Linked DNA regions of Shumkonia mesophila. The protein of the gene in region 2 binds, or shares a complex with, the protein of the main gene of each other region. Links are inferred from orthologs where the notes say so. Each region holds a gene or a part of one and is shown on either strand. Other genes may lie near its edges. The genes, in order: dapF and ODR01_RS18270.

Evidence for each region.
Region 1: the proteins of ODR01_RS18270 (region 2) and dapF are in contact, whole or in part, in a solved structure (PDB 5YGU), measured with the Escherichia coli proteins. The link is inferred for Shumkonia mesophila from one-to-one orthologs.

Annotation. Positions count from the first base shown.
Region 1 is NZ_JAOTID010000001.1:222,122-232,931, forward strand. What follows is about bases 3,941-6,923. They hold dapF (diaminopimelate epimerase), read left to right. Parts: upstream 3,941-5,005; coding sequence 5,006-5,842; downstream 5,843-6,923. Other genes in these bases: ODR01_RS01015 (ferredoxin), read left to right, coding at 4,115-4,783; mtaB (tRNA (N(6)-L-threonylcarbamoyladenosine(37)-C(2))-methylthiotransferase MtaB), read left to right, coding at 5,844-6,923. Outside these bases: ODR01_RS00980 (acyltransferase), read left to right, coding at 1-762; ODR01_RS00985 (hypothetical protein), read left to right, coding at 774-1,217; ODR01_RS00990 (HVO_A0114 family putative DNA-binding protein), read left to right, coding at 1,205-1,417; ODR01_RS00995 (DUF2971 domain-containing protein), read left to right, coding at 1,515-2,168; ODR01_RS01000 (hypothetical protein), read right to left, coding at 2,246-2,776; ODR01_RS01005 (hypothetical protein), read right to left, coding at 2,809-3,366; ODR01_RS01010 (hypothetical protein), read left to right, coding at 3,578-3,922; more of mtaB, read left to right, coding at 6,924-7,103; signal recognition particle-docking protein FtsY, read left to right, coding at 7,100-8,035; ODR01_RS01035 (EamA family transporter), read left to right, coding at 8,050-8,898; ODR01_RS01040 (hypothetical protein), read right to left, coding at 8,911-9,102; ODR01_RS01045 (YkgJ family cysteine cluster protein), read right to left, coding at 9,179-9,979; ODR01_RS01050 (YchJ family protein), read right to left, coding at 9,984-10,466; ODR01_RS01055 (hypothetical protein), read right to left, coding at 10,561-10,785. UniProt on the Escherichia coli protein: Involved in the succinylase branch of the L-lysine biosynthesis and in the biosynthesis of the pentapeptide incorporated in the peptidoglycan moiety. Catalyzes the stereoinversion of LL-2,6-diaminopimelate (L,L-DAP) to meso-diaminopimelate (meso-DAP).
Region 2 is NZ_JAOTID010000012.1:104,175-115,000, reverse strand. What follows is about bases 2,894-5,892. They hold ODR01_RS18270 (RNA pyrophosphohydrolase), read right to left. Parts: upstream 4,656-5,892; coding sequence 4,131-4,655; downstream 2,894-4,130. Other genes in these bases: ODR01_RS18265 (divergent polysaccharide deacetylase family protein), read right to left, coding at 4,652-5,892; ODR01_RS18275 (SDR family oxidoreductase), read right to left, coding at 3,346-4,116; ODR01_RS18280 (dihydroneopterin aldolase), read right to left, coding at 2,894-3,304; ODR01_RS18285 (hypothetical protein), read left to right, coding at 2,894-2,894. Also shown: pgsA (CDP-diacylglycerol--glycerol-3-phosphate 3-phosphatidyltransferase), read right to left, coding at 1-481; excinuclease ABC subunit UvrC, read right to left, coding at 534-2,513; more of ODR01_RS18285, read left to right, coding at 2,523-2,893; more of ODR01_RS18280, read right to left, coding at 2,891-2,893; more of ODR01_RS18265, read right to left, coding at 5,893-5,968; ODR01_RS18260 (S41 family peptidase), read right to left, coding at 6,014-7,300; ODR01_RS18255 (murein hydrolase activator EnvC family protein), read right to left, coding at 7,297-8,619; gpmI (2,3-bisphosphoglycerate-independent phosphoglycerate mutase), read right to left, coding at 8,621-10,162; 23S rRNA (pseudouridine(1915)-N(3))-methyltransferase RlmH, read right to left, coding at 10,254-10,724; rsfS (ribosome silencing factor), read right to left, coding at 10,777-10,826. UniProt on the Escherichia coli protein: Master regulator of 5'-end-dependent mRNA decay.

The DNA.
Region 1 (10,810 bases), on a different replicon or contig from region 2:
TTCCTCGCCTACTACGCCGAGGTCTACATCGGTCAGTGGCGGGTCACTTACGGCCCTCTGTGGTTCGTCTTCCATCTGCTGGTCTACGGCCTCGCCTTCGCCAGCCTTGCCGTCGCCTTTCCTCGCCTCGCCGCCGAAGGCTTGGCGCCACCGACCGGCCATCGGGGGCTGATCGGCCTCGCAGTCGTCATCGCCGTCGCCGGCGGGCTGGTCCGCCTGGAGTTCCCGCAGGACCGCTGGGTCAACTTCCTGGGTGTCATGCCCATGGAGCCCGCCCATCTGCCGCAATACCTGGCCCTTTTCGTCGCCGGCACGGTGGCCGGCCGCCACCGCTGGTTCGAGACGATACCGGCCGCCGTCGGCCGGGTGTGGCTCGGGGTCGGGCTCGCCGCAGCCGTCTTCTGGTATGCGCTCCGGTACTTCGACGAGTTCGCTGGTTTCCGGCTCCTCGACGCCGCCACCGTGCGGGACCTGTTCCCGGTATGGGAGGCGACCCTCGCCGTCGGCCTGGCGGTCGGGCTGGTCGTTCATTTCCGCGAGCGCTGGAACCGCCCGCACCCCTGGCTCGGCCCCCTGGCCGGCGCCGCCTACGGCGTCTTCATCCTGCACGTCTTCGTGGTGGTCGGCCTCAACCTCGTCTTCCTCGGCGTCCCGCTGCCGCCCTTCGCCAAGTTCCTGGCGGTCACCGGGCTGGCCCTCGTCCTTTGCTTCGCCGCCGTCATTCTCCTCAGGCGGCTGCCCGGCGTCGCCCGGGTGCTGTGAGAGGAGGGGCCATGCCCATGAAGGCCCTCGCCGCCGCCATCGGCCGCCACGGCTTCCTGCTGCGCGGCGGCTTTCATCCTCTCCCGGCCGATGGCGTCCCAGGCGATCCGGGCACGCTGGTGATGATCGGCAACGCCGGGCCCGCGATGTGGGAGGCCTTCCGGGCGGCCTGTCCCGAGCCCTTCACGCCAAACCCGCTCGATGCATGGACGCGCGAGGTGCTGGGCGGGATCGCCCGCGATCTCGGGGCCACCCCCCTCTTCTCCTTTGACGGGCCGCCGTACCTGCCGTTTCAGCGGTGGGCGATGCGGGGCGACGCCGTGTTCCCCTCGCCCATCGGGCCCTTGATCCATCCCACCTATGGCCTGTGGCACGCCTATCGCGCCGCCCTGCTGTTCGCCGGGCGCATTCCCCTGCCCGCCCCGGCCGCCGCCGCCAGCCCGTGCGCGTGCTGACCGGCAAGCGCCTCGAACTGCTGCGCCACGTCCGCCGGCACAGGACCGCCAGCGTGCGCGCCCTGGCCAAGGCGCTGGGCCGCGACGATAGCAACGTCCACGCCGACGTCCAGGCCCTGATGGCCGCCGGCCTGATCGAGGCCGCCGACGGCGGCCTGCGCGCCGACTACGACGCTATCGAGACGCGGATTGCGGTGTAAGAGGCGAGTTTGCGCTTAAGCCAGCGACCGCATTGGGCTTAATTGCGGTGACGGCGCACTCAATTAGCTAAATGGTTCGGGGGGAGTGTGCAACATTATGCGCGTCTACCATTTTCTCAATGCAGAACATGGTCTTGATGCTCTGCGGAATTGCCATCTGAAAATAGCCCGGTTCGGCGAGCTTAATGATCCGTTCGAGCTATTGGGCGTTGATCTTTCCGACAAGGACATACGCCAAGCGTTTAAGAAAATTAAAATTGCACTGGCGGAATATCGAGGCTTGCTTTGCTTCAGTCGACGCTGGAGAAATCCATTACTATGGAGTCACTATGCAGACAGGCACAAAGGGCTTTGTTTAGGTTTCGATATCCCCGATGAGCTGGCAATACGTGTGACTTATACTGCCAGAAGGCTTATGCCAACCGATCTATTTTTCCCGGACAACGCCGTTAGAGAGGGAGCAATCGCGAAAATCCTCGCTACGAAATTCAGTCACTGGCGATATGAAGACGAGGTGCGGCTGTTTGTCAGCCTGGAAGACAGAGATCCGCAAAATGGGCATTATTTTTATGACTTTTCCGAGGATCTGAAGCTTGCCCAGGTCATCGTAGGCCCTCAATCCAGCATTTCCCGTTACGATCTCGAAGGGGTTCTTGGAAACGAAAACGCTCATGTAGAACGGCTCAAGGCTCGACCGGCCTTTAAGACGTTCAGGGTTGTAATGAACAGGGAAGAGTCTTTGTGGACGTAGGTTGTGTAGGAATCATGATTCCGTTGGCTGGGCTCACAACCACCACAAATTAGCGTGCTGTTTCCGTAGTTTCTGAATTACACCGGCCAATATGGAAGACACACAACAAGTTTTGCAAGAAAATTATACAATAATAAAATAGAAGCATACAAACCAGATAGTAAAGATGGAACAAAGAAAAACGGCCATATTATAATTATAGATAAACTTGCTCGTTTAATATCGCGCTGAAATATATCAACTTTATTTCCATATTCTTGTGAATGAGCTATAGCCTCGCTGACAGTTTTGAAATTTATATTAAATCTAACATTGTTATTAAATTTAACTGTAACATATGTTATAAACAGCATATCAACTACAACAAAAAGAACAAATAACAGTATAGAAATTCCCATTGCTATAGCAACATGTGTTGAAACCTTTTCCGGAATACTATCTTTTGTAAATCCCCATATAGCAAAAAAACTCGCGTACCCAACTGTTACAACCGCATTTATATACGATCTAGATTTATCAAATATGATTACAGTTTGATCATCAACGATGCGCTGAATTCGAACGTAATCGTCGACAACACTTTTTAATATCGCATCAATTTCAGGCATTTATTTGCCCACCATACCACCGTAACATACAATTAGCGGGTCGATATGGCCGGTTGCGGACTTAAATCCACCGGCGCCATATCCAATTTTTGGATCAGCCTCACCATCGGCGGCCCCAATCTCGCACCCGCCATCTTAGCAAGCTGCAGCGTACGAAGTAGCGGATAGGTTTCCGGCACGGCATTTTTCCATGTGGAGGCCGGAATGCCAGAGGCAATTTCGGCTGTAAGCTCCTGGCATGTTATCAACCGTCCTTTACCGAGAAGTCGATGTTTCTCAGCCGCAGACGCATAACCATGCACGACGACTTGGTCCAACTCTGCTGGCAATTCTATGCCTGAAAAGAGATCGCGGACGTACCTGCGGCCAATGGCGAACTTCCGGCTGAATCTGTCTTCTCTAACCACCCATGTGTCGGCGTCGATTGAGCACTCGACGTGGAGAAGATGTCGGTGCGCCGGATGGAAACCGACTACATCCAGTTCACCGTCCCATCCCCCATTGGCCCTTCTACCTACTTTCACGGCCGTACGAACGAAATAGCCGTTGTATCCAAGCCATTCGGCAGTGAGTGTTTCCAGATGGTTCATGGCACATATTATTTCTCGTATTTATTGTCTGGGCTAGCGACTTTCGTGACGCCCCGCCAGGGCACATCCTCTGCTGCCCCGTTCCAATTCATTCTGTTGATTTTTCCTATAAATTGGATTATAATCCTACACCATTTTTACTCGGTAAAGCGGAGGGGAACGGTACCAACGGATCGGCCCCTCGGAACCAAGAAAGGAATAGCGTGGCGTCATGCCTTGTGCGTTCAGGAGCTTCGAATTCTTTTTAATTCTGGGCGTTCCGGCGTTCCTGGCTATGGCTGCATGCATTGTCTCCGTCGCCATGGCGAACATCAGGGAGCATGGGCCCCGGGTCGCGCTTGCCGAGACATTCGGGGTCTCTTTCAAGAAGGCTCACTCGCCGAAAAACATGTTCATGCTGCATGGCTTCTTCCGGGAAGCTGCTTACGGCAACCCCGCCGCCCAGGGCCACATGCGCCGAGCCAAGCGGTTCTGGGGGGTTGCGTTGCTGTTTTTCGCGTTGGTCTTCCTGGCAACAGGGCTCGTCTACTTCGGCGACGCTTGCCCGGCCCGCTAAGAGAAAATCGCGCCGATGCCGCTCCGCTCCCCTCAACGCTCTGCAAACAAACGGGAAACGCCAAAATGACGACAGATGATGACAGATGATGACGATGCTATGGTGGGAATCCGCATTTTATCGTGTTGTTCCAATGCGTTGCCCGCATAAGCTGGAAACGATGACGATGACTTCGCCGGAGATGCGCCGCCCGTGAACCCCGACCTCGACACCCTCGCCCGCGCCGTCGCCCGCCATGGCTTCATGGTGCGGGGCGGCTTCCATCCCGAGCCGGCCGACGGCGTGCCGGGGAACCCGGGCACGCTGGTCATGGTCGGCAACGCCGGGCCGGCGATGTGGGAGGCCTTCCGGGCGGCGGCGCCCGAGCCCGCCGCGCCAAACCCGCTCGATGCCTGGACACGCACCGTTCTTGCCGGCGTCGCCCGCGACCTCGGGGCGAGCGTTCTCTTTCCCTTCGACGGGCCGCCGTACCTTCCCTTCCAGCGCTGGGCGATGCGGGGCGACGCCGTGTTCCCGTCCCCCATCGGGCCCTTGATCCATCCAACTTACGGCCTGTGGCACGCCTATCGCGCCGCCCTGCTGTTCGCCGGACGCATCCCGCTGCCCGCCCCGGCCGCCGCCGCCAGCCCGTGCGCGGGCTGCGCGGCGAAGCCCTGCCTGTCCGCCTGCCCGGTGTCGGCCCTGGCCCCCGGGGCCTACGACGTGCCGGCCTGCGTGGCCTTCCTCGACGGGCCGGCCGGAACCGGCTGCCTGTCGCTGGGGTGCGCGGCGCGGCGGGCCTGCCCGGTCGGGCGGGATCACGTCTACGCCCCTGCCCAGGCCGGCTTCCACATGGCCCACTTCCGGGCAACCAACCGGTAGGGGGGGGCATAAGAAGGTGAAACACAGAGGGCACCGAGGATTCACAGAGGATCACAGAGAAAGTAAATTGCGCGGGCATCGCCCGCGCTTTCAATCCTTCTCGGTGAACCTCTGTGTTCTCGGTGTTCTCGGTGGTTCCCCTTCATCCGCCGCCCGGGCCAACGGGAGAACCGGCCCGAAATCTGTGGACATCCGGGCCACGCAGGCCATATTAACCCGGTCATGAGCGGGCTCTCTTTCCTCAAGATGCACGGGCTGGGCAACGATTTCGTCGTGCTCGACGGCCGAACCGCGCCCATCGCGCTGACCGCCGCCCAGGTGCGGGCCATCGCCGACCGCCACACCGGCGTGGGCTGCGACCAGCTGGTGGTGGTGGGGGCGCCCCGGAACGGCGAGGCCGACGCCTTCATGCAGATCTTCAACGCCGACGGCGGCGAGATCGAGGCCTGCGGCAACGCCACGCGCTGCGTCGCCGCCATCGCCATGGCCGAGAAGGGCACGCGTTCCGCCGTCATCGAGACGGTGGCCGGCCTGCTTGCCGCCGACGCGGTGGGCGACGGCATCGTCGCCGTCGACATGGGCCCGGCGCGCCTGGAGTGGCAGCAGATCCCGCTGGCCGAGGCCCGCGATACCCTGCGCTTTGCCGTCGAGGCCGGGCCGCTTCACGAAGCCACGGCGGTCAACATGGGCAACCCGCACGCCGTCTTCTTCGTCGACGACGCCGAGGCGGTGGCGATGGAAACCTGGGGCCCGGTGGTCGAGCATCATCCGCTGTTCCCCGAGCGCACCAACGTCGAGGCGGTCGAGGTCATCGCGCCCGACCGCATCCGCATGCGGGTGTGGGAGCGCGGCACCGGCGTGACGCGGGCCTGCGGCACCGGCGCCTGCGCCTCGGTGGTGGCCGCCCACCGGCGCGGCTTCACCGGGCGCAAGGTTCATGTCGTGCTGGACGGCGGCACCCTGTTCATCGAATGGCGCGACGACGGGCGCGTGCGCATGACCGGCCCGGTGACGACCAGCTTCAAGGGCATGCTCGAACCCGCGCTGCTGGGGGGCTGACATGGCGCCGCCCAAGATCGTCACCCTGGGCTGCCGGCTCAACGCCTTCGAATCCGAGGTGATCCGCGAACGCGCGCTGGCCGCCGGAATTTCCAATACCGTCATCGTCAACACCTGCGCGGTGACCGCCGAGGCCGAACGCCAGGCCCGCCAGACCATCCGCAGGCTGCGCCGCGAGCATCCCGGCGCCCGCATCGTGGTCACCGGCTGCGCCGCGCAACTGGGCGCCGCCAAATTCGCCGCCATGCCCGAGGTCGACCAGGTGGTGGGCAACGCCGAGAAGCTCGATGCCGCCAACTTGGCCGAAGGCGCCGGGCGCATCCGCGTCACCGACATCATGACCATTCGCGAGACCGCCGGGCACCTGATCGACACCCCCCTGATCAGCGACTTCGGCGAGCGCACCCGGGCCTTCGTGCAGATCCAGCAGGGCTGCGATCACCGCTGCACCTTCTGCATCATCCCCTTCGCGCGCGGCCCCAACCGCTCGGTGCCGCCGGAGCGCATCGTCGAGCAGGTGCGGGCCTTGACCGCCCGCGGTTACGCCGAGGCGGTGCTGACCGGGGTCGACATCTGCTCCTATGGCGCCGACCTGCCGGAAGGGCCTAAGCTGGGCGACGCCGTGGCCGCCATCCTCGCCGAGGTGCCGGAGTTGAAGCGCCTGCGCCTCTCCTCGCTCGACCCCGCCGCCATGGACGACACCCTCTTCGCGCTGCTGGCCGGGGAGCCCCGGCTGATGCCGCACCTGCATCTCAGCCTCCAGGCCGCCGACGACCTGGTGCTCAAGCGCATGAAGCGGCGCCATTCGCGGGCCGGCGCCATATCGGTGTGCCAGCGGGCGCGGGCGGCCCGGCCCGACGTCGTCATCGGCGCCGACCTCATCGCCGGCTTCCCGACCGAGGACGAGGCGATGTTCGCAAATACCCTTTCCGCCGTCGCCGACATGGGCCTCACCTTCCTGCACGTCTTCCCGTTCTCGGCCCGCGCCGGCACGCCGGCCGCCCGCATGCCGCAGGTGCCGGGCGAGGTGCGCCGCGAGCGCGCCGCCCGCCTGCGCGAGGCCGGGGATGCCGCCTTGGCCGCCTATCTCGCCTCCCAGGTTGGCGGCACCGCCGAGGTGCTGGTCGAGAGCGGGGACGAGGGCCACACCCCCCATTACGCGAGGGTGCGCCTCGCCGGCGCGGCTCCGGCCGGCGCCGTCGTCGAGGTGCGCCTTGCCGAGGCCCGGGGCGATCACCTGCTGGGCGTTCCCCTGTCATGAGCGAGGCGGCCAACGGCGGCTGGCTCGGCCGCCTGAAAAAGGGTCTCAGCCGCTCGTCGTCGCGCCTCACCGGCGGCATCGCCGACCTGTTCACCAAGCGGCGCCTCGACGATGCGGCCATCGAGGAGCTGGAAGAGCTGCTGATCGGGGCCGACCTGGGGGTGACGACCGCCGCCCGCCTGGCCGCCGACTTCGCGCGCACCCGCTTCAACAAGGAAGTCGGCCCCGAGGAGGTCAAGGGCGCCCTGGCCGCCTCCATCGCCGAGGTGCTGGCCCCGGTGGCCCGCCCGCTCGCCATCGACGGCAGCCACCGGCCGCACGTCATCCTCATCTGCGGCGTCAACGGCAGCGGCAAGACCACCACCATCGCCAAGCTGGCCCGCCAGTTGCGCGGCGAGGGGAAATCCGTCTACCTCGCCGCCGCCGACACGTTTCGCGCCGCCGCCGTCGAGCAGTTGCAGGTGTGGGGCGAACGCACCGGCTGCCCGGTCATTTCCGGCGCCCCCGGGGCCGACGCCGCCGGGCTGGCCTATGGCGCCCTGGAGCGGGCCAGGGCCGAGGGGGCCGACGTGCTCGTCATCGACACCGCCGGGCGGCTGCAGAACAAGCAGGGGCTGATGGCCGAACTGCAGAAGATCGTGCGCGTGGTGAAAAAGCTCGACCCCGCGGCGCCGCACGACTGCCTGCTGGTCATGGACGCCACCGTCGGCCAGAACGCCCACAGCCAGGTCGAGACCTTCCGCGCCATGGTCGAGGTCAGCGGCCTGGTGGTCACCAAGCTGGACGGCTCGGCGAAGGGCGGCGTCGTGGTCGGTCTGGCCGAGCGCTTCGGCCTGCCGATCCACGCCATCGGCGTCGGCGAAGGCATGGACGACCTTAGGCCCTTCGAAGCCCAGGCCTTCGGCCGCGCCCTGATGGGCCTGGACGGCTAGGCGGGGCGGAACCCATGTCCCTTCAGCCGCACCTCGTGGTCCTGGTGCTGGCCGCCGCCCTCATGCACGCCTCCTGGAACGCGCTGGGCAAGGGCGGCGGCGACACGGTCGCCGTCTTCGCCGTCATCCAGGCGGCGGGAACGCTGGCCGGGGCCGCGGTGCTGCCCTTCCTGGCGCCGATGGCCGGCGAGGCGTGGCCCTTCGTGCTGGCCTCGGCGGTCATTCACAACGGCTATTTCTTCTTCCTGATGAAGGCCTATCAGAACGGCGACCTCGGCCACGTCTATCCGCTGGCCCGCGGTTCGGCGCCGCTGCTGGTGGCCGGGCTCACCGCGGCGTTGGCCGTCGAGACGCCAACCCTGGGCGGGATGGCCGGCATCGCGCTCATCTCGATCGGCATCGGCAGCCTCGCCCACACCGGGCGGCTGGCGCCGGGGGCCGGCCGAGCGGCGGTGCTGGCTTTCGTCACCGCGCTTTTCATCGCCGCCTATACCCTGGTCGACGGCTTGGGTGTGCGCGCCTCGGCGGCGCCGGTCACCTACGCGGCCTGGCTGTTTTTGCTGTCCGGCCTGCCGTTCGTCGCCATCACCGTCGCGTGGCGCCGCCATAGCCTCGGGCGCGATCTCGGCCTCGCCTGGCGGGCAGGTACCATGGCCGGCCTGCTGGCGGCGCTGGGCTACGCCATTGTGCTTTACGCCATGAGCCAGGGGGCGCTGGCCTACGTTGCGGCGCTGCGCGAAACCTCGGTGCTGTTTGCCGCGCTGATCGGCGCCATCGCTCTCAAGGAACCGTTCGGGGCGCGGCGCATCATTGCCGCGCTGGTCATCGCGGCCGGACTGATCGTCCTGCAAACGGCGGGATAGGCGGAAACGCCCTCAGTCGATGCCTTTGGCGTCGGGGTCGGTGCCGCCGGTCGGATCCTTGCTTACCAGTTCGGCCACCGTGTCGTAGGTGTCGGCGTTGGTCAGCATTTGCTCGCCGACTTCGGGATTCTGGGAAGCCACGTCGCGGAAGAACTTGGCCGCCGCCTTCAACAGGGTGGCGGCGATTTCAGCATGGGTGGGCATTCACGGGTTCCTGGCTCGGGTGGGTTCGCGGCCAGCCTAGCACGCCGGAACCGGCGGCGCCAAGGCGACGGCGCGGCTATTCGCCGCTGTTGCCGTTCGTTCCGGCTCCCTGGCTGTGCCGCGCAAGGAGCCGTTCCATTCCGGCGGCACTGTCGCGGTAATAGCGGTGAAACTCTCCGGCACCCGAAAGTCCGGCCGTCCTCGCCGCGAAGTCGCTCAACACCGGAAGCTGCCGGCGGGCGAAGGTGGCGACATCGATCTGCCCGAGCCGGGCCAGCACGGCGGAAAAACCGAGCACGACATAGCCGCCCTGCGGCTTGTTCGCGGCCTGCTCCAGCGCCGCCGTCACATTGGGCGCCATGGCCAGCAGCCTGTCGGCGTAGGCCTTGAGCACCGGCGCCTGCTCGACAAGATCTTGCCGTTCGCGGTCGAAGTCGCCACGGCCGACGATTTCATGATCCCGGTAGACGACGGGCGCCGCCTCCGAGGTGTCGCAGAGCCAGCCCGGCCGGGGCACCAGAAGGTCGGCCTGGTCCCGTTCCTCGCGGTAGGGATAAAACGGCATGGTCCGGCAGCGCAGCGGCTTTTCCGCGTGGATGGTGCAAAGAAGGCCGTCGGCGGCGAGCGCGGGACAGGCCATCAAGGGCGGCAAATAGGAAATGGGGGTGATCTGCACGGCGATCGGTTTGCGTTTTCCAAGCCTCACCTCCGTTCCGAGGCGGGCCGTCAGCGCAAAGGATTTCGCCCCCGGCCGGACGACCGTCCACAGCATTGCCAGGGGAAAGCGGCCGGCGTGGGCGAGCGCGTCCTTGAGGGTCAGCGGCAGCCGGCCGGAGCAACACTTGCCGCAGGCCGTGCACGCGAACCGCCGTTCCATCGCTTCAGACGCCGCAACACTTCTTGTACTTCTTGCCCGAACCGCACGGGCAGGGATCGTTGCGGCCGACCTTGACGACCTGGCGGGGCGGTTCTTTCGGATTCACCTCGCCGCCCGTACACCGCCACAGCCCACCCTCGCGGGCGAAGGTCGCCCGCTCGTGCTGCACGTGCTGCTGGCCGCGCAGGCTGAATCGCGCCATGAACTCCACCGTGCCGGCGTCGTCGGCCTCGCCGCCGCCGGTGACGGCTCGGATCTCCAGGCCCTGCCACTTCGCCGCGCCCGCCGTCTGTTCGGCCTCCACCTGATCGAACTCGTCGCGGATGTCGGCCGCCAGGGTTTCGGCGAGATAGCCGATGTCGCCCTTGACGTAGGCGGTATAGCGCGACCGCATCAAGGCCAGCGCCGTGGGCGCCGCGGCCCCGGCAAGAAAGGGCGCGCAACAGTCGTCGATGTCTTTGTGGGAACCGCAGGGGCACAGCGTCATGGAACGGGGTCCTTCTCAGGCGGCGACGTCGGGCCGACGCCGAATGCCGGCAGGGTACCCCCGTTTGCCGGAAGGCGAAACGGCCTTCGCTTGGCTAGACCAGGATGTTGACGTAGTAGCCGCGCGGCACCTCGCGGGTCAGCGGCTGGCCCGAGGTGAGCGCCTTGTCCAGGCGTTCGAGGGCGTTCTGCACGGCCGGCGAATCGCCGTTGCTGGCGACGCGGGCGCGGAAGCCGACTTCGCGGGCCTCGGCATAGACGCCGGGGCGTCTTCCCGAGGAGCTGACGGCGAGTCCGGAGAGGGTGGCGGCGTCTGTCATGGGCCACAGGCTAAGGGAAAAAGGT
Region 2 (10,826 bases):
CGCAGATGCCGATGTCGGCGGTGCCGACGGGGCCGAAATCGGGGCCGACGTCGCCGACGATGAGAAAGCCCAAGGCGATCATCTGCAGCGTCGTCTTCCACTTGGCCAACTGGCTGACCGGCACGCCGACCCGAAGTCCGGCCAGGAACTCGCGCAGCCCCGAGACCAGGATCTCGCGGCACAGGATGACCATGGCCGGCAACACCGTCATGCCGGCGATGCGGTCGTTGGCGACCAGCATCAGCAGCACGGCCGAAACCAGCAGCTTGTCGGCGATGGGATCGAGAAAGCGGCCCAGCGCCGACTGCTGGTGCAGCGCGCGGGCCAGGTAGCCGTCGAAGAAATCGGTGACGCAGGCATAGGTATAGGCGGCCAGCGCCAGCCAGCTGCCCAGCGGCGGGTCGAGCAGCAGCAGGCCGATGATCAGGCCGATGGCCAGGATGCGCGACAGGGTGAGCAGGTTGGGCAGGTTGTTGGCCATGGGTGCTTTCGAAGTCGGAGGCGCGGCGCACGGCACCGCTCGCGCGGCTATTTTAGCCGCCCGAGTGGAACCATTCATAGATTTTGTTGGCGATCTCCCGGCTGATGCCGTCGACCGCTTCCAGATCCGTCCGCCCGGCCTCGGCCACCGCCCCGGTCGAGCCGAAGTGATGGAGCAGCGCCTTCTTGCGCTTGGCGCCGATGCCGGGGATGGCGTCCAGCGCCGACTTGCCGAGCCCCTGGGTGCGCCGGGCGCGCTGGGTGCCGATGGCGAAACGGTGCGCCTCGTCGCGCAGCCGCTGGAGGAAATAGAGCACGGGGTCGCGCGGCGCCAACGATGCCGGCGGCCGGCCGGGCAGGAAGATGCGCTCGCGCCCGGCATTGCGATCGGGCCCCTTGGCGATGGCGGCTACCGCGACGTCGTCGATGCCAAGTTCGGCGAACACCTCGAGCGCGATGGCCAGCTGGCCGGCGCCGCCGTCGATCAACACCAGGTCGGGCCACTGCTCGCGCCGGCGCTCGGGATCCTCCTTGAGCGCGCGGGCGAAGCGCCGGGTCAGCACCTCGCGCATCATCGCGTAGTCGTCGCCCGGCGCCATCGCCTCGTCCTCCGTCGCCGCGTCGCCGCCGCGGATGTTGAACTTGCGGTAGGCCGGTTTCATGAAGCCGTCGGGGCCGGCCACGATCATGGCGCCGACCGCCTGGGTGCCGCCGATGTGGCTGTTGTCGTAAACCTCGATGCGCCGGGGCGGCGCGTCGAGGTCGAGAGAGTTTGCCAGCCCTTCGAGAAGCTGGCGCTGCGTCGTGCTTTCGGCCAGCCGGCGGGCCAGGGCGTCGCGGGCGTTGGCGGTGGCGTGACGGACCACGTCGTGCTTCTCGCCGCGTTCCGGCACCACCAGGCTGACCCGCCTGCCGGCCCGCACCGATAAAGCTTCGGCGACCAGGGCGGCGTGGGGCGGCCGGTGGCTGAGCAGCAGGGTGGGCGGCGGCGGATGGCTGGCGTAGAACTGGCCGAGGAAGGCCTCCAGGACGTCGCCGATCTCTTCCTCTCTGGCGTGACTGGGAAAATAGGCGCGGTTGCCGTAGTTGCTGCCGGCCCGGATGAAGAACACCTGGATGCAGGTCTGCCCGCCCGCCTGGTGGGCGGCGATGACGTCGGCGGTGCCGACGCCCCTGAGGTTGACGTCCTGGTGGGCCTGCACCCGGGTCAGCGCCTGGATGCGGTCGCGAAGCTGGGCCGCCGCCTCGAACTCCAGGCGGTCGCTGGCCTCCTGCATGTGCTGCGCGAGCTGGCGCTGGATGGCCTGGCTGCCGCCGGTGAGAAACTCGCGGGCCTGTTCGACCAGGGCGTTGTAGCGGGGGGCGTCGATGCGCCCCACGCAGGGCGCACTGCACCGCTTGATCTGATGCAAAAGGCACGGCCGGGTGCGCGCCGCGAACACGGCGTCGGTGCACGAGCGCAAAAGAAAGGCGCGCTGCAGGGTGGCCAGCGTCTCGTTGACCGCCCAGGCCGAGGCGAAGGGCCCAAAATAGTCGCCCTTGCGGGCGCGCGACCCGCGATGCTTGAGCACCTGGGGAAATTCGTGGTCGCCGGTGACCAGGATGGCCGGGAACGACTTGTCGTCGCGCAGCAGGATGTTGTAGCGCGGCTTCAGGCGCTTGATCAGGTTGGCCTCGAGCAGCAGGGCCTCGGCCTCGGTATGGGTGGTGACGAACTCCATCGAGGCCGTCTCCGACACCATCCGGCGCAAGCGGTTCGGCTGGCGCGCCAGTTTGGTGTAGCTGACCACCCGCTTGCGCAGGTTCTTGGCCTTGCCGACGTAAAGCACGTCGCCGGCCTTGTTGATCATGCGATAGACGCCCGGCCCGGCGGGCAGGGTGCGCAGGTGGCCTTCGATGACGGCGACTCCGGCGACGGGCGGTGGTTCGCCTATAGGTGGTGGCGAATCGGCGGCGGCCACCGGCTCTCCGTCGCGGCCGTCGGCGGCGGCAAGGTTCGCGGGGTTCCAGGCGCTCGTGGGTTCGCGATTCATGTCTGCTATGTGGCCGATTCGAAGCGTTCCGTCAACGCGGCTGGGGGGCCGATCGCCAACGGCGAAGCCGAATTTCCGGGGCCCGCCGAACTATCCACGATTCCTGTGGATAACACTGTTGATTTCACGATTCGGCTGCCCGCCGTCCTATTGATTCCGCCGCTTTTCTCTCTATGCCTAAAAAAAGTGCAACTGGCTAACGTACTGATTTTAAACGCCAAATCAAAAGTCAAGCAAAGTCCAGGGGAATATGTGGAAAAACTGCAATACTTTCGTCATCAAAGGGAAATATTCCGGCGCCTGTGCACAACTCTCCCGGAAAAAGCAGTGAAGACCCGATTCTGCAAGGGCTTGCGCGGAGATTTGAAATCGACGGCCTAATGGCGCACGCGCTCGATCTCGACGCCCACGCTTTGGGCGTCGGCGAAGACGTCCAGCTTCTCGACGCGCACCCGGGCCGACAGGATGCGAATGTCCTTCAGGCAAAGGGCCGCAATGTCCTCGGCCAGGGTTTCCACCAAATTGACGTGTCCTCGCGCGACGATTGCGCGGATGCCGTTGGCGACGGTCTCGTAGCAGACGACATTGGCGAGGTTGTCGCCCAGCGGCTCAACCGCTTCGCGGACCGCCAGGTCGAGGTTGATGCGGATGCGCTGCGCTTCGAGCTGCTCGTGGCGATGGACCCCGATCGAGCACGGCAGCACCATGTCGCGGATGAACACGTGGCGCACGGCGTTTCGCGCATCGGCGATTCTCAAGGGACGGACGACATTGGCGCGGTCGGTGGTCATGGAATGGTCTCCTGGCGGGCGGCCGTCCGCCCGTCTTCTCCTTATTCGTCGGCGGCCTTGGTCCGGCCCGACGGCGCCCAGCCCAGATGCTGGCCGCCGTCCAAGGCGATCATTTGGCCGGTCATCGAGGGGGCGTCAAGGATGAAGCGGATGGCCTCGCAGATTTCGCCGGGGTCGACCTTGCGGGCCAGGGGCACCGCCTGCCACTGGCGGCGGAACTGTTCTTCGCTCTGGCGCAAGCTGGGCAGCGTCGGTCCGGGGCCGACCGCGTTGACGCGGATGCGGGGTGCCAGGGCCAGGGCCAGGGTGCGGGTCAGCGTCCACAGCGCCGCCTTGCTGACGGTATAGGAGGTGAACGCGCCGGTCAGGTTCCACACCCGCTGGTCGATGACGTTGATGACGTTGCCGGCAACCCCTTCCGGCAGTTGGGCGGCGAAGCGCTGGACCAGCACGAAGGGCGCCCGCAGATTGATCTGCATGTGCGCCTCCCACGATTCCTTGGTGGCGGTCTCGGGCGAATCCTTCTCGAAGATCGAGGCGTTGTTGATCAGGCAACCGATCGGCCCGACCGCGTGGGCGGCGCGATCGAGCAGGGCGGCGCACTCCGCTTCGACGGCAAGGTCGGCGCGCACCGGCTGGGCCCGGCCGCCGCTCTTGAGGATCTGTTCGCACACCGCCGTCGCCTCGGCTTCCGACGTGTTGTAGTGGACGGCGACGGTCCAGCCGCGCTCCGCCAGGTCGAGCGCGACCGCCCGGCCGATCCGCTTGGCGGCGCCGGTGATCAGCGCGGAACGGAGAGGTGTTGCATCCATGGCCCGAGAATGGGTCACCGCGGGCGGCGATGCAAGGGGCTGGCGGACGCCTCGCCGGCGCCGGCCAGCGGGCCGAAGCGGGCGACCAGCGCCTCATAGACCTGCCGCTTGAAGGGGACGGCCAGCACGGGCAGGGCGTCGACGGGCACCCATTTCCAGTCGCTGAACTCGGGCCGTTCGCTGGCGGCGAGGTCGATGTCGGCGTCGCGGCCCTCGAAGCGCAGCGCGAACCACTTCTGCTTCTGGCCGCGATAGCGGCCGTTCCACAGCCGGGCGGCCAGGCTGCCGGGAAAGTCGTAGGCGACCCAGCCGGGCATCTCGCCGATCACGGTGGCCCGGTCGGTGCCGATCTCCTCGGCGAGTTCGCGCAGGACCGCCTGGCGGGGCGTCTCGTTTCGCTCGATGCCGCCCTGCGGCAGCTGCCAGGCCGGCTCGTCGCGGTCGGCCCGCTGGCCGACCAGGACCCGGCCGTCGCGGTTGATCAGGAAGGCGCCGATGCAGCGGCGATAGGGGCGGGCCCCGGCGCGTCGGGCGGTCATGGCAGGGGCTGGCGGTCGGTGACGGCGGACACCGGCGCCAGCACCACGTCGCGTCCCTCCAGCGAGGCGGTCCAGGCGATCAGTCGCTCGACCGTCACCGGCAGCGGCTGGGCGAGGGCGACGGCGGCGCCGTTCTTGCGCGCCAGATCCTCCATTTCGGTCAACCGCTTGGTGATGGCGGCGCGCGAGGGAATCTGGTCGATCTGCACGTCGGCCAGCGCGCGCGGCATGCCCATCTGCTTGGCGATGGCGGGGCCGACCGATTTGCGGCTGGCGCCCGAATCGACGTACAGCAATCCCCGCCGGCCGATGGCGTCGAGCATGGGACCCATCTGCACGTCCTCGACGGTGAACTGCGAGCCCATGGCGGTGACGACGCCGACATAGCCCGACATCCGGCTCAGCAGATAGTTCAGGCGCTTCAGGTTGTCGCCCGGGCCGATCGCCGTGACCAGGGCCCGCGGCCCGGCGTCGCGCACGGGAAACTCGCTGGCTTCCATGGGCAGGGTCAGCAGCACCTCGTGGCCCAGCTTGCGGGCCGCGGCGACCCACTCCTGCAGGCCCGGGGCATAGGGATCGAAGGCCAGGGTGACGGCGGCCGGCAGATACTGGATGGCGCCCTGCGTGGCGTCGCGGGCAAGTCCCAGTCCCGTCATGATGACGGCGATGCGCGGCCGCCGGTCTCCGGCCGGGAAGGGGCGCGCATAAACCTGCCAGGCCAGGCGGCCGTCCTCGCCGATCTTGGGCAGCGGCCCTTGCGGACTCTGCTCGACGAGCCCGGCGTCGGGGGCCGGGACGAGCGGCGGCGAGGATGGCGGCAGCGGCAGTTCGGCGAAGGTGGCCAGCCGGACCGGCGGCGCGACCACCCCGGCCCCCGGTCCCTCGGCCTGGCCGGCCAGGGAGTTGAGCGTATCGGTGGCGCTTTTCGGCGGACCGGCCGGCTCGCGCGGCTGGCCGGGGCGGGGCGGAATGTCGAGGATGACGCGGTTGGGATCGAGGTGGGTCAGGCTGCCCACGCCCGGCAGCATGTCGTCTCCCAGCAGCCACCACGCGCCGCCGGCCACCGCGCCGACGGCCACCAGCAGGACGGCCGCCGCCAGCACCAGGGTCTTGCGGCTTTTGCGTCCGCCGCCGGATGTCTCCTCGGCGAGGAAGTCGTCGCCCTCGTCGCCCTCGCCCTCGCCTTCACCCTCGGCGTCCGGCGGCTCCTTCTCGGGTTTGACCGCGGCCGGTTCGTCCTCGGCGAGCCCGTCGTCTTCGTCGAAGTCTTCTTCTGCCGCGGTCTTCTTGCCGAAGAGCTTGGGAAATTTCACGCCGCCGCTTCCTTCATTGCGTCGCGCCGCAAAGCGGCCGCCCGGCTAGCGGGCGGCGCCGGCCCGACTGGAATAGAGCGAGATCCCCCGCAGCAGGTCGAGCGCCCGGGCCAACTGGTAATCCTCGGCCGCCGGCTCGTCGGTGGCGACGGCCGGGGGCACCGGCTCCGTCGGCGCGTCGCCGTTCTTCAAGGCGCCGCGAAGATCCGCCTCGCGCCGCCGCTCGGGCACCGCGTCGGCCTCGATATGCGCCTGCTGCACCTCGATGTCGGGGGCAATGCCGACCTGCTGGATGGAGCGGCCCGACGGCGTGAAATAGCGCGCCGTGGTCAACTTCATGGCGCCGCGTCCGGCGGCCAGCGGGATGATGGTCTGCACCGAGCCCTTGCCGAAGGACTTGGTGCCGAGGATCAGCGCGCGGCCGTGGTCCTGAAGTGCGCCGGCCACAATCTCGGAGGCCGACGCCGAGCCGGTGTTGATCAGCACGACCATCGGCAGGCCCTTGATGACGTCGCCCGGCCGGGCGTTGAAGCGCTGGGTGTCCTCCGGCCGGCGCGAGCGGGTGGAGACGATCTCGCCCTTGTCGAGGAAGAGGTCGGACACGCCGACCGCTTGGTCCAGAAGGCCGCCCGGGTTGTTGCGCAGGTCGAGCACGATGCCTTGCAGGTCTTTGGCGGATTCCTCGTAAAACTTCTCGACCGCCTTTTCGATGCCGGCCTTGGCCTGCTCGTTGAACTGGGTGACCCGGACATAGCCGATCTTGCCCTCGAGATGCGAGCGCACCGATTGGATCTTGATGATGGCCCGGGTCAGCGTCACCTCGAACGGCTCGCGGCCGCCGCGGCGGATGGTCAGCTTGATGTCGGAACCGACCTTGCCGCGCATCCGCTTGACGGCCTCGTCGAGGGTCAGGCCCATGACCGGCTCGTCGTCCAGGTGGCTGATGATGTCGCCGGCCTCGACGCCGGCCTTGGCGGCCGGGGTCTCGTCGATGGGGGTCACCACCTTGACCAGCCCGTTTTCCATCGTCACCTCGATGCCGAGGCCGCCGAACTCGCCGCGCGTCTGCACCTGCATCTCGCGGAAGCTTTTGGGGTTCAGGTAGGACGAATGGGGGTCGAGCGCGCTCAGCATGCCGGTGATCGCGGCCTCGACCAGTTGCTCGTCGGTCGGTTCCTCGACGTAGTCGGAGCGCACCCGCTCGAAGACGTCGCCGAACAGGTTGAGAAGCTGATAGGTGTCCGAGCCCGGCTTGCCCTCATCCTGCGCCCGCGCGAAGGGAGCGGCCAACACGGCCGTGACGATGGCGACCATGAAAAGACGGTATTTCATCCGCTTACCTTGTCCTTCTGCGATGCCAGCCAGGGAAGGGGGTTGATTGGCTGTCCGTTGCGCCGTAGTTCCATGTAGAGAACCGGAATCCCCCGGTCCGCACTTTCCATCACACCGACCGGTTCGCCAGCCGCCAGCCATTGTCCAGGGACGGTGTCGATCCGGGTCAGCCCGGCGAGCAGGGTATGATATCCTTCGCCGTGTTCGAGGATCAAGATTTGCCCATAGCCGCGGAACTGGCCGGCATAGACCACCAGGCCGTCGTAAGGGGTGACGACCTGGGCGCCGATGCGGGTCTCGATGGAAATGCCCTTGCGGGTCAGCCCGGCGTCGGTGGTCTGCCCATAGCGGCCCACCAGGTGGCCGACCACCGGAAAGGGCAGCTTGCCGCGGGCCTTGCTGATGGGGATCAGGTCGCCGCTTTCCGCCGGCGCCCGTTCGGCGGCCGGCGGCGGCGCGACCGGGGTCGCCGGGGTCAACGCCGCGACCTTCGCTTTCTCCCGCTCCCGCTCGCGGCGGGCTTTTTCCTCGGCCGCCCGCGCCTGCCGTTCGGCGTCGCGGCGGCGGCCTTCCTCCTCGATCTTGGCCAGCAGGTCGCGCAGGTCGCGGGCCTCGCCGGCCAGGGCATCCACCCGTACGGCGGCGGCGCGGCTTTCGGCGTCGGCCTGGCGTTTGAGCGCGCTCTTGCGTCCGACCAGGCCGTCCAGCCGCCGGCGTTCGGCCTTTAATCCCTCGGTCGCCGCCGCCAGTTCGACCCGCCGTTGCGACGCCGCCTGCCGGATGGTGCCGATTTCGGCCAGCTCGGCGCGCAACGCCTCGGTGCGCCGCTCGATCTCGGGCACGGCGGCACGCAGCAGGATGGCGCTGCGCACGACGTCGGAGGCTGCCATCGGCTGCACGATCAGCGCCTCGGGCGGATGGCGCGCGATGCGCTGGAGCGCCATCAGCGCGCGGTCGAACTGCGTGCGCCCGGTGGCGAGGCCCGCCGTCTTCGCGGTTTCGGCACGGCTCAGCTCGGCCAGCCGCGCCTCCAGGCGGGTGACCTCGGCCTCGTGGCTCTGGGTGGCGGCGGCGGCGGCGATCATCTCGCGGCGCAGCGTCTGGACTTCGTGGTCCAGGGCCTCGGCCTTGCGCTGGCTGGCTTCGCTTTCCCGGCGCTTTTCCTCGATCGCGCGATCGATTTCCTTAAGCCGGGTCCCCGGATCGCCAAGCCCCTGGGCGGCGACCGGAGCGGCAGCCGATGCCAGGAGAAGGACGGAAATCAGGGCGGTGGCCGAAAGGCCGCAATGCAATCGCCAGCGGGGTGGGGGGCTCGACACCTTATCCGGCGGCGGCTTTGCGCGCGCCCTCTTCAAGAAGCAGCGATCGGCCGGTCATCGCGGCGGGCTGCGGCAGGTCAAGGAAGCGAAGCAGCGTCGGCGCGATGTCGGCCAGGCGTCCGTCGCGAAGTTCCCCGGCCCAGGCGGGCCCGTTGACGAGCACGATCGGCACCGTGTTCAAGGTGTGGGCGGTGTGCGGCTGTCCGGTCTCGGGGTCGCGCATCATCTCGCAGTTGCCGTGGTCGGCGGTGACCAGCAGCACGCCGCCGGCCTTGACGATGGCGGCCTCGACGCGGCCCAGGCAGGCATCCACCGTTTCCACGGCCTTGACGGCCGCCTCCAGGATACCCGAATGGCCGACCATGTCGCCGTTGGCGAAATTGGCGACGATCAGGTCGTACTTGCCCGAGCCGATGGCCTCGACCAGGCGGTCCGTCACCTCGGGCGCCGACATCTCGGGCTTGAGGTCGTAGGTGGCGACCTTGGGCGAGGGCACCATGATGCGGTCCTCGCCGTCGAACACCTTCTCGCGGCCGCCGTTGAAGAAGAAGGTGACGTGGGCGTACTTCTCGGTCTCGGCGACCCGAAGCTGGGTGAGGCCGGCCTCCGACACCACCTGGCCCAGGATGTCCTTGAGGTCGACCGAGGTGAACAGCGCCGGGAAAAAGGCGTCGAGCTCGTCCGAATATTCGGCCATGCCCAGGCGGGCGGCGAAGGCGGGGACGCGCCGGCGCGTGAAGCCGCTGAACGCCGGATCGGCAAGCGCGGTCAGGATCTGGCGCACGCGGTCGGCGCGGAAGTTGGCGACCAGAAGGCCGTCGCCGTCCTTCATGCCGGCGTAGCCGTCGATGACGGTGGGCAGCACGAATTCGTCGGCAATGCTTTCGTCATAGCTGCGCTGGATGGCGCTGACGGCGTCCGGGGCCTGGCGCTCGGCCGCGGCGTCGACCAGGGCGTTGTAGGCCCTTTCCACCCGCTCCCAGCGCTTGTCGCGGTCCATGGCGTAGTAGCGGCCGCTGACCACGCCGACGCGAAGCCCCGTCACGTCGGCGGTGTCGGCCAGGAATTTCTCCATGTAGCCCCTGCCGCTGCGCGGCGGGGTGTCACGGCCGTCCATCAGGGCGTGGACGATCACCGGCACGCCGGCCGTCCCCACCGCGCGGGCCAGGGCCACCATATGGTCCTGGTGGGAATGGACGCCGCCCGGCGACATCAAGCCCATCAGATGGCAGGCGCCGCCGCTTTTCCTGAGCGCCGCGATGAAGTCCAGAAGCGCCGGATTTCTGGCCATCGAGCCGTCGGCCGCCGCCAGGTCGATGCGCGGCAGGTCCTGCATGACCACGCGGCCGGCGCCGATGTTCATGTGGCCGACCTCGGAATTGCCCATCTGGCCGTCGGGCAGGCCGACTTCCAGGCCCGAGGCGTAGAGCCGGGCGCGCGGGTTGGTTGAGGAAATGCGATCCCAGTTCGGCGTCTTGCCGATGGCGATGGCGTTGAAGTCGGTGTCGGCGCGGTTGCCCCAGCCGTCGAGGATGCACAACATCGCGGGACGCGGCCGGGCGCGGCCTGGTTTTTCGGTCAACATGCCTTGAATATAGGTCGAATTGCCGGGGTTACGATAGGGTCTAGCCACTTTATGCCCGATGATACGGATGGCCGGCAAGAATGGACTGGGCGCGGAAGATCTGCTCGGCGATCAGCCCGCGCACCAACAGATGAGGCCAGGTCATCGGGCCCAGTGACAGCACCAGATTCGCGGCCTGGCGCACCGCCTCGTCGAGGCCGTCGGCGCCGCCGATCACGAAGGCCACGTGGCGGGTCCCCTCGTCGCGCAGGCGGCCCAGGCGTTCGGCCAACCCGGCGCTGGTCAGCGGACGCCCCTTCTCGTCCAGCGCCACCACAAAGGCGCCGGCCGGCAGCGCCCCCAGCAGCAGTTCGCCCTCGCGGCGCCGCCGCTCGGGCGCCGCCAGCGGCCGTTTCTCCTCGACCTCGATCAGGACCGGCGGCGGGACGACGCGTTCGGCAAAGCGTTCGAACACCGCCCGCTCGGCGGCGTGCGCGCGCCCTCCCCCGAAGCGGCCGACCGCCGCGATATGAAATTGCATGATCCGGCTCCGCCCCGATGGCGCGTGGGCTTCCGCCCCCGCCCGGCGGGGTTCAGGCGTTGATCTGGACCGTGGACTCCGTGGGGCGGGCGGCCGCCGGCT